2 regions of the Ruegeria sp. CDSC068 genome follow, and region 1 is predicted to be linked to the other one. Evidence: riboswitches for the same ligand, from Rfam matches in the RefSeq annotation. Region 1 holds a riboswitch; the other holds the start of a gene.

Region 1 (4,994 bases):
GCCCATGAACCAAAGCCAGCACAATACCTGATGCGACAAGCCCTCCGAAAAACGCGGCCAGTGGCAGGGTCCAAAAGCCCAGCACATCTCCGGTTACTGTAATGACAAAGACAGCTCCCGCTGCAGCGCCAGAGGACAGGCCGAACAGAAACGGGTCCGCCAGATCGTTGCGTGTGGTGGTTTGCAGGACAACGCCGACGATGCCCAGCCCGGCACCGATCACGGCGGCAAACAGCGCGCGTGGTAAGCGCAGGTCAAACACGATGCGGTGGAGCGGAGACATGTCCCCTTCCACTATTCCCGTGCCCAACAAGACACCGGCCAGTGCGTCAGAGGCTGGAATGGATGTGGTCCCGTAGACCGTCGAGGTTAGCAAAAGGGCGGCCAATACAGCCGCCCCCAGCAAGAGTGTAAGGCCAAGTCGGCCCATATCAGTTCAGGCCCGGGTGCATGGCTTTGGCCATTTTCGAAATTGCTTCGATATTTGCCGGTCCGGGTGTCAGTTCCTCGTAGCGCAGACCAATCCAGCGTTCGTTCTTGACCGCATCCGTCTGAGACATCACGGGATGGTCCTGCAGGAACTTGAAGGTATCTGCGGCGCCATTTCCAGTTTGATAATCAAGTAAAACCAGGAATTCCGGGTTCGAAGCGGCAACAGCCTCCCACGAGGAACGTCCCCAGCTGGTGTCCATGTCATGGGTGACGTTCTCGCCGCCAGCGGCAGCAATCATCGCGTCAGGAATGGCAAACTTACCAGCCGTAAACGGGGCATCGGCGGGACCGTCCAGCAGGAAAACGCGGGGCTTCGGCAGGTCGGCTGTCTGTGTTTGAATCGCGGACAGTTCCTCTTTCCAGCCGGAAACCAGCTCTTCTGCCTTGTCTTCAACGTGCATTACTTTGCCCAAGCGAAGGACGTCGGTGAACAGCAAATCCATGCTGGCTTCGGGACGATCCTTATCCAGGTGTACGCAGCTTTCCGTCAGGATCATCGTTTTGATGCCAAACGGCGCAAGCGTGTCGGGGGTCACGTCACCGCCCGGCTTCATCCCATAGTACCAGCCCGCAAAGAAAAGGTCGGGTTCGACAGCGACCAGATTTTCAACTGTCGGGTACTTAGGCGCAAGTTCCGGGATGTCGCCGCGCAGTGTGTCAAACTCGGGGCTGGTTTTGTACCAGCCAGTGATGCCCGTCAGGCCAACGACCTTGTCCTGCAAACCCAGCGCAAAGGCCATGTCGGTCATGTTCATGTCGTGTACGACCAGCCGCTCGGGCTGAGTTTCAAACACCAGCGGCTCGCCGCAATTGTCGACGGTGATCTCGCGCGCTGTTGCGGCACTTGCAATGCCAGTGATCAGTGCAGCGCACCAGAGAGTTTTGTTCATGTTATTTTTCCTAGTTTGAGGTAGTGGTTCTTCGGATATCCAGTGCCGGGATCATGCGGCCTTCGTGCTGAAAGCTAAGAAAATCGACACCAAACGTTTCACGGACCCTTTCGGGTGTCAGCACTTCGTGCACGGGGCCGAAACCGGTCAGACGCGTGGATTTCATCAACGCGACATGGGTCGCGAATTCCGGGATCATGACCAGATCATGGACGATCATGACCACCGTAATGCCCAGCTCGGCGACCAGCGACAGCATGCGTCCCTTGGCGTCCGGGTCCAGATGGTTCGTCGGCTCATCCAGGAACAAAAGCGACGGGTTTTGCGCCAGCGCCCTTGCGATATGAGCGCGCTGGCGTTCCCCGCCGGATAACACGGCCATCCGCTTGTCGGCGAGGGCGACGAGTCCGGTCAGCTTCAGGATGCGGTCCAATTCCAAGGCGTGCTCAGCCGCAGATCGATCGGCGCGGATGGGGATTTGCCCAAGGGCCACGTAGTCGCGCAGAAACAAACGCCCGTCCGGCGATTCCTGCTGACTGACCACGGCGATCATTCGGGCGCGGTCCATCGCCGAAAGCTGCCGAAGGCTGCGCCCCTTTACCAAAACGTCCCCCAGAACAATCTCTTCGCCGCCGCACAAAAGATTCAGCAGCGTTGTCTTACCCGCACCGTTTGGGCCGGCAATTGCCAGAGTGGCCCCTTCATTCAGTTCGAAATTGATGTTTTGCAGCAGTACGTCGCCGTTCAGGGCGTAAAACTCCAGCCCGCGCGCCTCAAGGAAAGCTCCGCAGGTCATGCGCTTGTCTCCAGCTTCAGCCGTGGCAGGCGCGCCAGGGTCTTTTCAAGAAGGGCAGGCGGGCGCTGCGTTGCGTTGGTCCACCCATCCGCGCTGCGAAGGTATTGATGTGCAAATTCGGCCAAAGCATCCACGTCCTCAGCCGATTGGATATCACCGAAAAGGTACTGCGCTTTGTCGAATGCCTGAAACCCGACGGCTGTGGGACGACCGCAACCGGCCATGCAGGAAACGCTTTGGATGTCAAAACTGGATGGAAGCTTGCTTGCAAGCGCAGCGCGCAATGAATCCGCCCGGTCAGAACCCTCGCAGGTCTCGCAAATCAGAAGGAAGTGATCAGGACTGATCGACATGGCCCACTCCGCCTGTTGCCAAGCGCGGACAGAAGGTGCCAATCATGTCATCACGTCTTAGACGTGTCATAAAGCCTCCTTCCAGGACGCCCCGCCCCGGGTTGGTTGAACATCGGATGGTAGGTCTCCTGACTTGCGGGTCGTGGCTTGGCCATCCTTCCCGACCCATTTGGGGTCAGTGGGTATTTGGCGTCGCTCACCGCTTACAGTTGCGGGGGCAGTCACGGACTTGGCGCTTGTTGGCAACCTCACCGTATTCCCTTTTCATCCCTTGGCGAACCATAGGGAACCATCGTGGGTGATGCTTGCCCGAGTTCCGATTTTGGGTCAAGCGATAATACTCAGCGCCCCACGCACAGAGGTCATTTGTCATTTGCCCACGATCTGACTACGCTGCGTCGCAGAAATGTAGGGACAAAGGTGGATATGCTCTGGTTCCGGAGGGGCCGCACATCCAATGTTTAAAACGACGAACACGCATTCGTAAACAAAGCCGGTCGAGATGAAAATTCAAGAAAACAGAACCTATTCTCAACTGAAGGTAGGCGACAAGGCGCAGGTCACCCGATTGTGCACCGTGGACGACTTGTACGCGTTTGCCTCGGCTTCGGGTGATCACAACCCGCTGAATCTGGCGGCCTATGACGGAGATGGAGATGGACACCCCGAGGCTGTCGCGCCCGCCTTGTGGCCCGCGGGTCTGGTGGCTGCAGTCATTGGAAACATCTTACCGGGGGCCGGTACGCAAACACGTCGGGCGGACCTGAGTTTTCATGCTCCGGTTATGGCGGGCGAAGAACTGACCGCCTTTGTGGCTGTTACCGAAAAGCGTGAAGACGGCGATCTGACCTGTTCCGCCGAAGTGCGCCGGGTCGGGGATAACGCATTGATCCTAAGCGGTACCGTACAGGTCACGCCACCGTCGCGGCATTTGACCTTCGACTCGGTCGAGGTGCCGGGACTGATCGTTCAGCGTCACCGGCATTTCGACGCTTTGTTGGAAAAGGCACGTCCTCTGGACCCGATGCCCACAGCGATCGTCGCCCCGGAAGAGCCGAATTCGCTAGGCGGGGCATTACTCGCGTTGGAAAACGGCATCATTACTCCGATTTTGGTTGGCGACCCGGACAAAATCACCGCCGCTGCCGCCCAGCTTGGGGCCGATTTGTCCGGAGCTGAAATCATTGAAGCGCGAGGCCACGAAGTGGCTGCCCAACGCGCGGTCGGGCTTGTCGTTGAAGGTAAGGCCCGGATGCTGATGAAAGGTCACTTGCACACAGATGTCTTGTTACGCGCCGTTCTGCGCCGTGAAAAAGGCCTGAGAACCGGGCGGCGGCTGTCGCATGTGTTCGTGATGGACGTGCCAGGCATGTCTCGACCCATCATGGTTACAGATGCGGCGGTGAATATCGCACCGGATCTCGAAACCAAGGCCGATATCGTTCAGAACGCCATCCATCTTGCGCATTCTATTGGCATCGAGATGCCCAAGGTTGGCGTCTTATCAGCGGTTGAGACCATCAACCCGCATTTACCGTCGTCTGTCGATGCCGCGCTGTTGTCGAAAATGGCCGAGCGTGGACAGATCACCGGCGGACTGGTCGATGGTCCCTTGGCCATGGACAACGCGGTTGATCTGAACGCGGCGCGGACAAAAGGCATTACCTCACCAGTCGCGGGGGTCGCAGACATTCTGGTTGTTCCGAATATCGAAGCCGGCAACATGGTAGCCAAACAGCTGACATATATCTCTCATGCCGAGGCTGCCGGCGTTGTGATAGGTGCTGCGGCACCGATTATCCTGACATCTCGGGCAGATGATGATGCTTCGCGGCTGGCGTCTTGTGCTGTCGCGGCGCTGCATGCAATTGCGAATGAAGGCAAAATCCATGGCTGAACATGTTTTGGCGCTGAATGCCGGGTCGTCCTCGTTGAAATTCGCGCTTTACGAACTGGTCGAGGACCGACGTCCCAGTATGCGCTGGCGCGGTCAAATCGAGCGGTTGGGGGATGCCCCACGCCTGTTGGCCCAATCGGCAGGGGGGCGGTCTGTCGACCGTCAGCTGTCTGGGGCTAAGACCCATGACGAGGCCATCAGCGCGTTTCTTGAACTTACCCGCGAATACCTGCCGGACATTTACGTCCGGGCCGTGGGCCACCGCGTCGTTCACGGCGGACCAGTCTATTCGGAACCTGTCGTGGTGGACGAGCACGTCTTTGATACGCTAAGCGGTTTCATTCCCTTCGCGCCTTTGCACCAACCCTACAGCCTTGCGGGTATCAAGGCGGCCGCGGCAGCCTTTCCGGGTACCACCCAGATTGCGTGCTTCGATACCGCGTTTCACAGGACACACCCTTGGGTGAATGATACCTTCGCATTGCCTCAAAGATTCTACGAAAAGGGCGTTCGCAGATACGGGTTTCACGGGCTGAGCTATGACTACGTCTCGCAAAAGCTGAAAG
Region 2 (4,994 bases), on a different contig from region 1:
TGCCACGTCTTCGTCCGCCGCACGCAACAATGCGCGGTTCTGTTCCAGCAACCCGCTGGTATTGTACGCGCCAATGAATGCGTCAGTAATATTGTCGGCCCAAACGGCCCGTCCCGGTACAAAGCTAAGTGCGACCCCCGCAGTCAGCGCCAGCGCCTTGACCAGCTTTCCTCCCGCCATAGAACTCATAACGAAATCCTCTCAAATCAAAATTACGCTGCTCTGCCGACAGTTTGCGCGTTTGTGTTCAACTAATCAAGGCGGCAGAACAATCCGCCATAAAACTATAGCGAAAATACACGGTTCGTGGAAAATGCCTGCAAAATCGGTGCATTGGCATTAAACGCGTCCCGCCAGGTCACCCGATCCCCAGATTTATGGCCGATACGGACGATCCCCAGTGCACCTTGGACAAAAAGGCACGCAATTCGCCCATGGTCCTTAAGTTGCGCGATCAACGCATCCGGAACCTGTTCCACACCACCCTGGACCATAATCACGTCATAGGGCCCATGTTCGGGGGCACCTTGCTCAAGCGGGCCGACATGGACAATCGCATTGTCAGCCTCCGCCTCCATCAGGATAGACTGAGATTCGGCCGCCAGATTTTCATCTTCCTCTACGGCAACAACCAGCTGTGCCATGCGCGCGGCGACTGCCGTCGAATACCCCAAGGCCGGAGCAATATCCAAAACCGACTCGTCGTTCGAAATGTTCAATATGTCCAGAATCTTAGCCAGGGTCCGCGGCTCCAACATGCAGCGCCCATCACCCAGTTCGATCAATCCCTCGACATATGCCGCTTCGCGCTGCGCGTCCGGCACGAAATTCTCGCGCTTGACGGTCAGCATCGCGTCTATGATGGGAAACTTCGTGACATCAGAAGGACGTATCTGCGTATCGACCATCGTCCGGCGGCGGGCTGCGAAATCTGTCATTGGATCGCTCATCTTGCTCCCTTGGGTGATTGAGTTCTGCCACATCCTTGAAAAACCGGCAACGGCCCAGACACGGAAACTTTCCAATCTTCACAAGATACAACGTCGCAACCAAAGACTAAGTTGGCACCCGGCCCTGAAATTTGCGCTCCCCCCTCTGGACGCTCCTGTCGAAAGCTGCTAAAACGCCGATCACACCACGGCAAGTATTTGATTTTACTTGAAAAGGCGAGTTGGCGGAGTGGTGACGCAGCGGATTGCAAATCCGTGTACACCGGTTCGATTCCGGTACTCGCCTCCATTTATTTCCAAGCACTTAGCTTTCTGCGCTGCTTTCGCAATTTCGGACGCCTAAAGTTCAGTATCAGATGCATGTTGCGATTGCGGGTCCAGCGATTCCATTTACACAACCGCACTACTTGATTGCCAAACTGAGAAGTGCTGAATCATCTGCGACGGCCGGGCTGAATTGCGCCTCGCTGCGTGATCAGATCGCATCGGATGCCGCTGACTGACTTCGGCAAGTCGCTTTTCTGACGTAGCGGGTTTTCAAACCCCAGTCGTGCTTGACAAGCCCCCTGCTCGTGCCGCATGTCGCATGCGTTGGTGTCCATCCCCGGATGGATGAAAAGGGAATGTGCCAGCGGTTATTCCGCCAAGCACAGCCGCCCCCGCGACCGTGACCGGAGAGGGTGCCCAAAGCCACTGGCCTAATAGGCCGGGAAGGCGGGACATCCGACAGAGGCCCGCCTCTGACATCCGCAAGCCGGGAGACCTGCCAGCACCCGAAGTTGAAACCGGGCGGGGTGTTCCGGTGTCGGGTCCATGTGCAGACGCGTGGCCCGCATGAAACCCCGTCCCCCGTATAAAGGATGAGGGGGATGAGAGACGTGACCGAGACCGCACCAGTCGAGTTGCTGGTCTGCACGACATGTCGCCGTGGGTTACCTATCGAAGATGACGCCCAGCGACCCGGCACTTTGCTGCATAAAGCACTTGAACAGGCTGGCTTGCCGGACGGCGTCGACCTGAAACCGGTGGAATGTCTGTCGAACTGTGATCAGGGATGCTCGATCGTTTTGCGTGGCGGCCCATCCCGATGGACCTTCGTTTATGAAAACCTCGACGAGACCGACCATGTCGAGACCATCGTTGAAGGCGTCACCAAGTATCTGGCCGCTGAAGACGGTCTGGTGAAATGGCGCGAGCGCCCCGAACATTTCCGCAAAAACTGTGCGGCCCGCATTCCCCCGATTGGAGCCCTGAAATGAGCAACCTTGAAAAACTCCCCGTCACTGTGATCACCGGCTTTCTGGGCTCGGGCAAAACTACGCTGGTAAAGCACCTGATGCAGAATCCGCAGGGCAAGCGCCTGGCCGTTATCGTCAACGAATTTGGTGATGTGGGTGTGGATGGCGATATCCTGAAATCCTGCGCCATTCCGGATTGCCCGGCGGAAAACATCATGGAACTTGCCAATGGCTGCATCTGCTGCACCGTAGCCGATGATTTCATCCCGACCATTGAGGCGCTGATGGCGCTGGAGCCGCGCCCCGATCACATCCTGATCGAAACGTCCGGTCTTGCCCTGCCCAAACCGCTGCTCAAGGCGTTTGATTGGCCCGATATCCGCTCGAAAATCACCGTTGATGGTGTGATCGCTCTGGCGGACGCCGAGGCCGTCGCCGCTGGGCGTTTCGCACCAAATGTCGAAGCCGTGGACGCCCAGCGCCTGGCTGACGACTCGATCGACCACGAAACGCCCCTGTCTGAGGTGTTTGAGGACCAGATCTCGTGCGCCGACATCATCCTGCTGACAAAACCAGATCTGGCCGGTCCGGAAGGCGTTGCCAAAGCCAAAGAGGTCATCGCGGCTGAGGCTCCGCGCCCGCTGCCCGTGGTCGAGGTTGCCGAAGGCGCCGTTGACGTGCGTGTCGTGCTGGGCCTCGAAGCCGCCGCCGAGGATGACATGGATGCGCGCCCGTCGCATCACGACGGCCACCACGACCACGAACACGACGATTTCGAAAGCATCATCGTCGAGTTGCCCGAACAGACCGACCCGGCGGAACTGGTCGCCAATATCGAACGTCTGGCCAATAACCTGAACATTCTGCGCGTCAAAGGCTATGCCGCCGTTCAGGGCAAACCTATGCGTCTGCTGGTGCAGGCCGTTGGTGCCCGCGTACGTCACCAGTATGACCGGCCGTGGGAGCCCGGCGAAGAGCGCCGCTCGCGCCTGGTGGTCATTGCCGAGCATGACGACATCAATGAGGCCGCAATCCGCGATATCCTCGTGGGTGTGACCGAGGCCGCCGAGTAAGCCATGCACGTCGTCTTCCGCGAAAGCCACGGGTTAGAAGAGACCGAAACCCCGACCGATCTGGGTCAGAGCCCGGCGGATCTGGTGGTGCTGTCCTTTTCGGACAGCGACCTTGGCGCTTTCGCGGCAGGATGGCATCGCGGTGGCGGGTCCGAAGGTCGCATGCCGACGATGCGATTGGCCAATCTGACCGCGTTGAAACACCCGCTGTCTGTCGACACTTATGTCGAGCAAACGCTCGAGGGCGCCAAGGGCATTCTGATCCGTTTGATCGGCGGCGTCCCTTACTGGTCCTATGGCTTGCAGCAAGTTCTGGCGCTGGCACAGGCTAAAGGCATCGCGCTGGCCGTCCTACCCGCCGACGGGCGCGAGGATACTCGGCTGGATGACTACTCCACCCTGCCCGTCTCGACCCTGCGGCGCCTTGCGCATCTCTGTGACACCGGCGGTGAAGTCGCGGCGCAAGCGGCTCTTGCCCAGATGGCGCTTGCGGCGGGTCTCTATGCCGGACCCGTGATGGGGGCCAAGACCCTGCCCGAATGCGGTGCATGGTGCCCGGATCGCGGCGTCATCCCGGCGGATAAAGCGTTCACCACCGACGCAAAGCGTATCTTGGTAACGTTCTACCGGGCTTACCTTACCTCGGCGGACACCGCCCCGGTCGCTACCCTGATCCGCAGCCTGCGCGCGCGCGGGTTTGAGGCCGTCGGTCTGTTCGCCCCCTCGCTGAAAGCCCCGCTGGCCGCCGATTGGCTGCGCGAAAATGTCGTGGCGCTGAACCCGGCGGCCGTCATCAACGCAACCTCGTTCTCGGGCAAAGGCGCATCCGGCACCTCTCCACTGGACGCCGCCAATGTGCCGGTGTTTCAGGTTGCTCTCGCAACGTCCCGCCGCAAAGCCTGGGCCGAGGCGGAACGCGGTCTTTCGCCCGCTGATCTAGCGATGCATGTCGTCCTGCCCGAAGTGGACGGTCGGATCTCGGCTGGCATTGCCTCGTTCAAGGAACCGGGCAAACGCGACCCCCATCTGGAGTATTCCCGCTTTGCTCACCGGGCTGAACCGGAACGGATCGAGGCCATCATCGACAGGGTCACCGGCTGGCTGAACCTGAACGACAAACACAAAGAGGATCAGGTGCCCGCCTTGGTGCTGTCCACCTATCCCGGCAAAGATTGGCAGATGGCCCATGCGGTAGGCCTCGACGCACTGGCATCAGCCGAGGCGATGCTGGCCGACGTGCAGGGCGAAGGGTATGACACTGCGCCTGCAGAGCCGATTTCTGATACGCTGCTAGATGCGCGGATTACGTGGTCGCTTGGCGAATATCTGACTGCGCTGGCGGACTTGCCGGAACAACTGCGCGCAGACCTCGAAACCGTCTGGGGCAAGCCCGAAGATGATCCCGCCTTTGCAGATGGCGCGTTCCACTTCACTGCCCTGCGCCGCGGCAAAGCGCTGGTCGCGTTGCAACCTGAACGCGGCACGCCCGAGTTGCGTGATGACGATTACCATGACCTGTCGCGTACCCCGCGCCACAGCTACGTGGCCTTCTACCTTTGGCTGCGCAAAGGTCTTGGTGCGGATGCACTGATCCATATCGGCGCGCACGGTACGCTGGAATGGCTGCCAGGCAAATCTGTGGCGCTGTCCAACGAATGCTGGCCCGAGGTACTGATCGGCGATCTACCTGTCATCTACCCCTTCATCGTCAACGACCCTGGCGAGGCCGCGCA

The links. Region 1 has a riboswitch for cobalamin ahead of AC2FID_RS07930 (DUF1636 family protein). Riboswitches for the same ligand answer to the same signal wherever they lie in the genome.
Region 2: it holds a riboswitch for cobalamin, as region 1 does, so the genes downstream of both, AC2FID_RS12775 (DUF1636 family protein) here and AC2FID_RS07930 (DUF1636 family protein) in region 1, are expected to answer to the same signal.

Annotation. Positions count from the first base shown of each region.
Region 1 is NZ_JBXWNV010000003.1:93,519-98,512, forward strand. Features, by position in the region: gene AC2FID_RS07915 (FecCD family ABC transporter permease) at 1-430, opposite strand, end outside; gene AC2FID_RS07920 (ABC transporter substrate-binding protein) at 432-1,382, opposite strand; gene AC2FID_RS07925 (ABC transporter ATP-binding protein) at 1,393-2,178, opposite strand; gene AC2FID_RS07930 (DUF1636 family protein) at 2,175-2,531, opposite strand; cobalamin riboswitch at 2,633-2,840, opposite strand; gene AC2FID_RS07935 (bifunctional enoyl-CoA hydratase/phosphate acetyltransferase) at 3,034-4,428, shown strand; gene AC2FID_RS07940 (acetate/propionate family kinase) at 4,421-4,994, shown strand, end outside.
Region 2 is NZ_JBXWNV010000005.1:277,333-282,326, forward strand. Features, by position in the region: gene AC2FID_RS12760 (TolC family outer membrane protein) at 1-189, opposite strand, end outside; gene AC2FID_RS12765 (protein-L-isoaspartate O-methyltransferase family protein) at 285-938, opposite strand; tRNA gene AC2FID_RS12770 (tRNA-Cys) at 1,166-1,239, shown strand; cobalamin riboswitch at 1,526-1,735, shown strand; gene AC2FID_RS12775 (DUF1636 family protein) at 1,820-2,209, shown strand; gene cobW (cobalamin biosynthesis protein CobW) at 2,206-3,261, shown strand; gene cobN (cobaltochelatase subunit CobN) at 3,265-4,994, shown strand, end outside.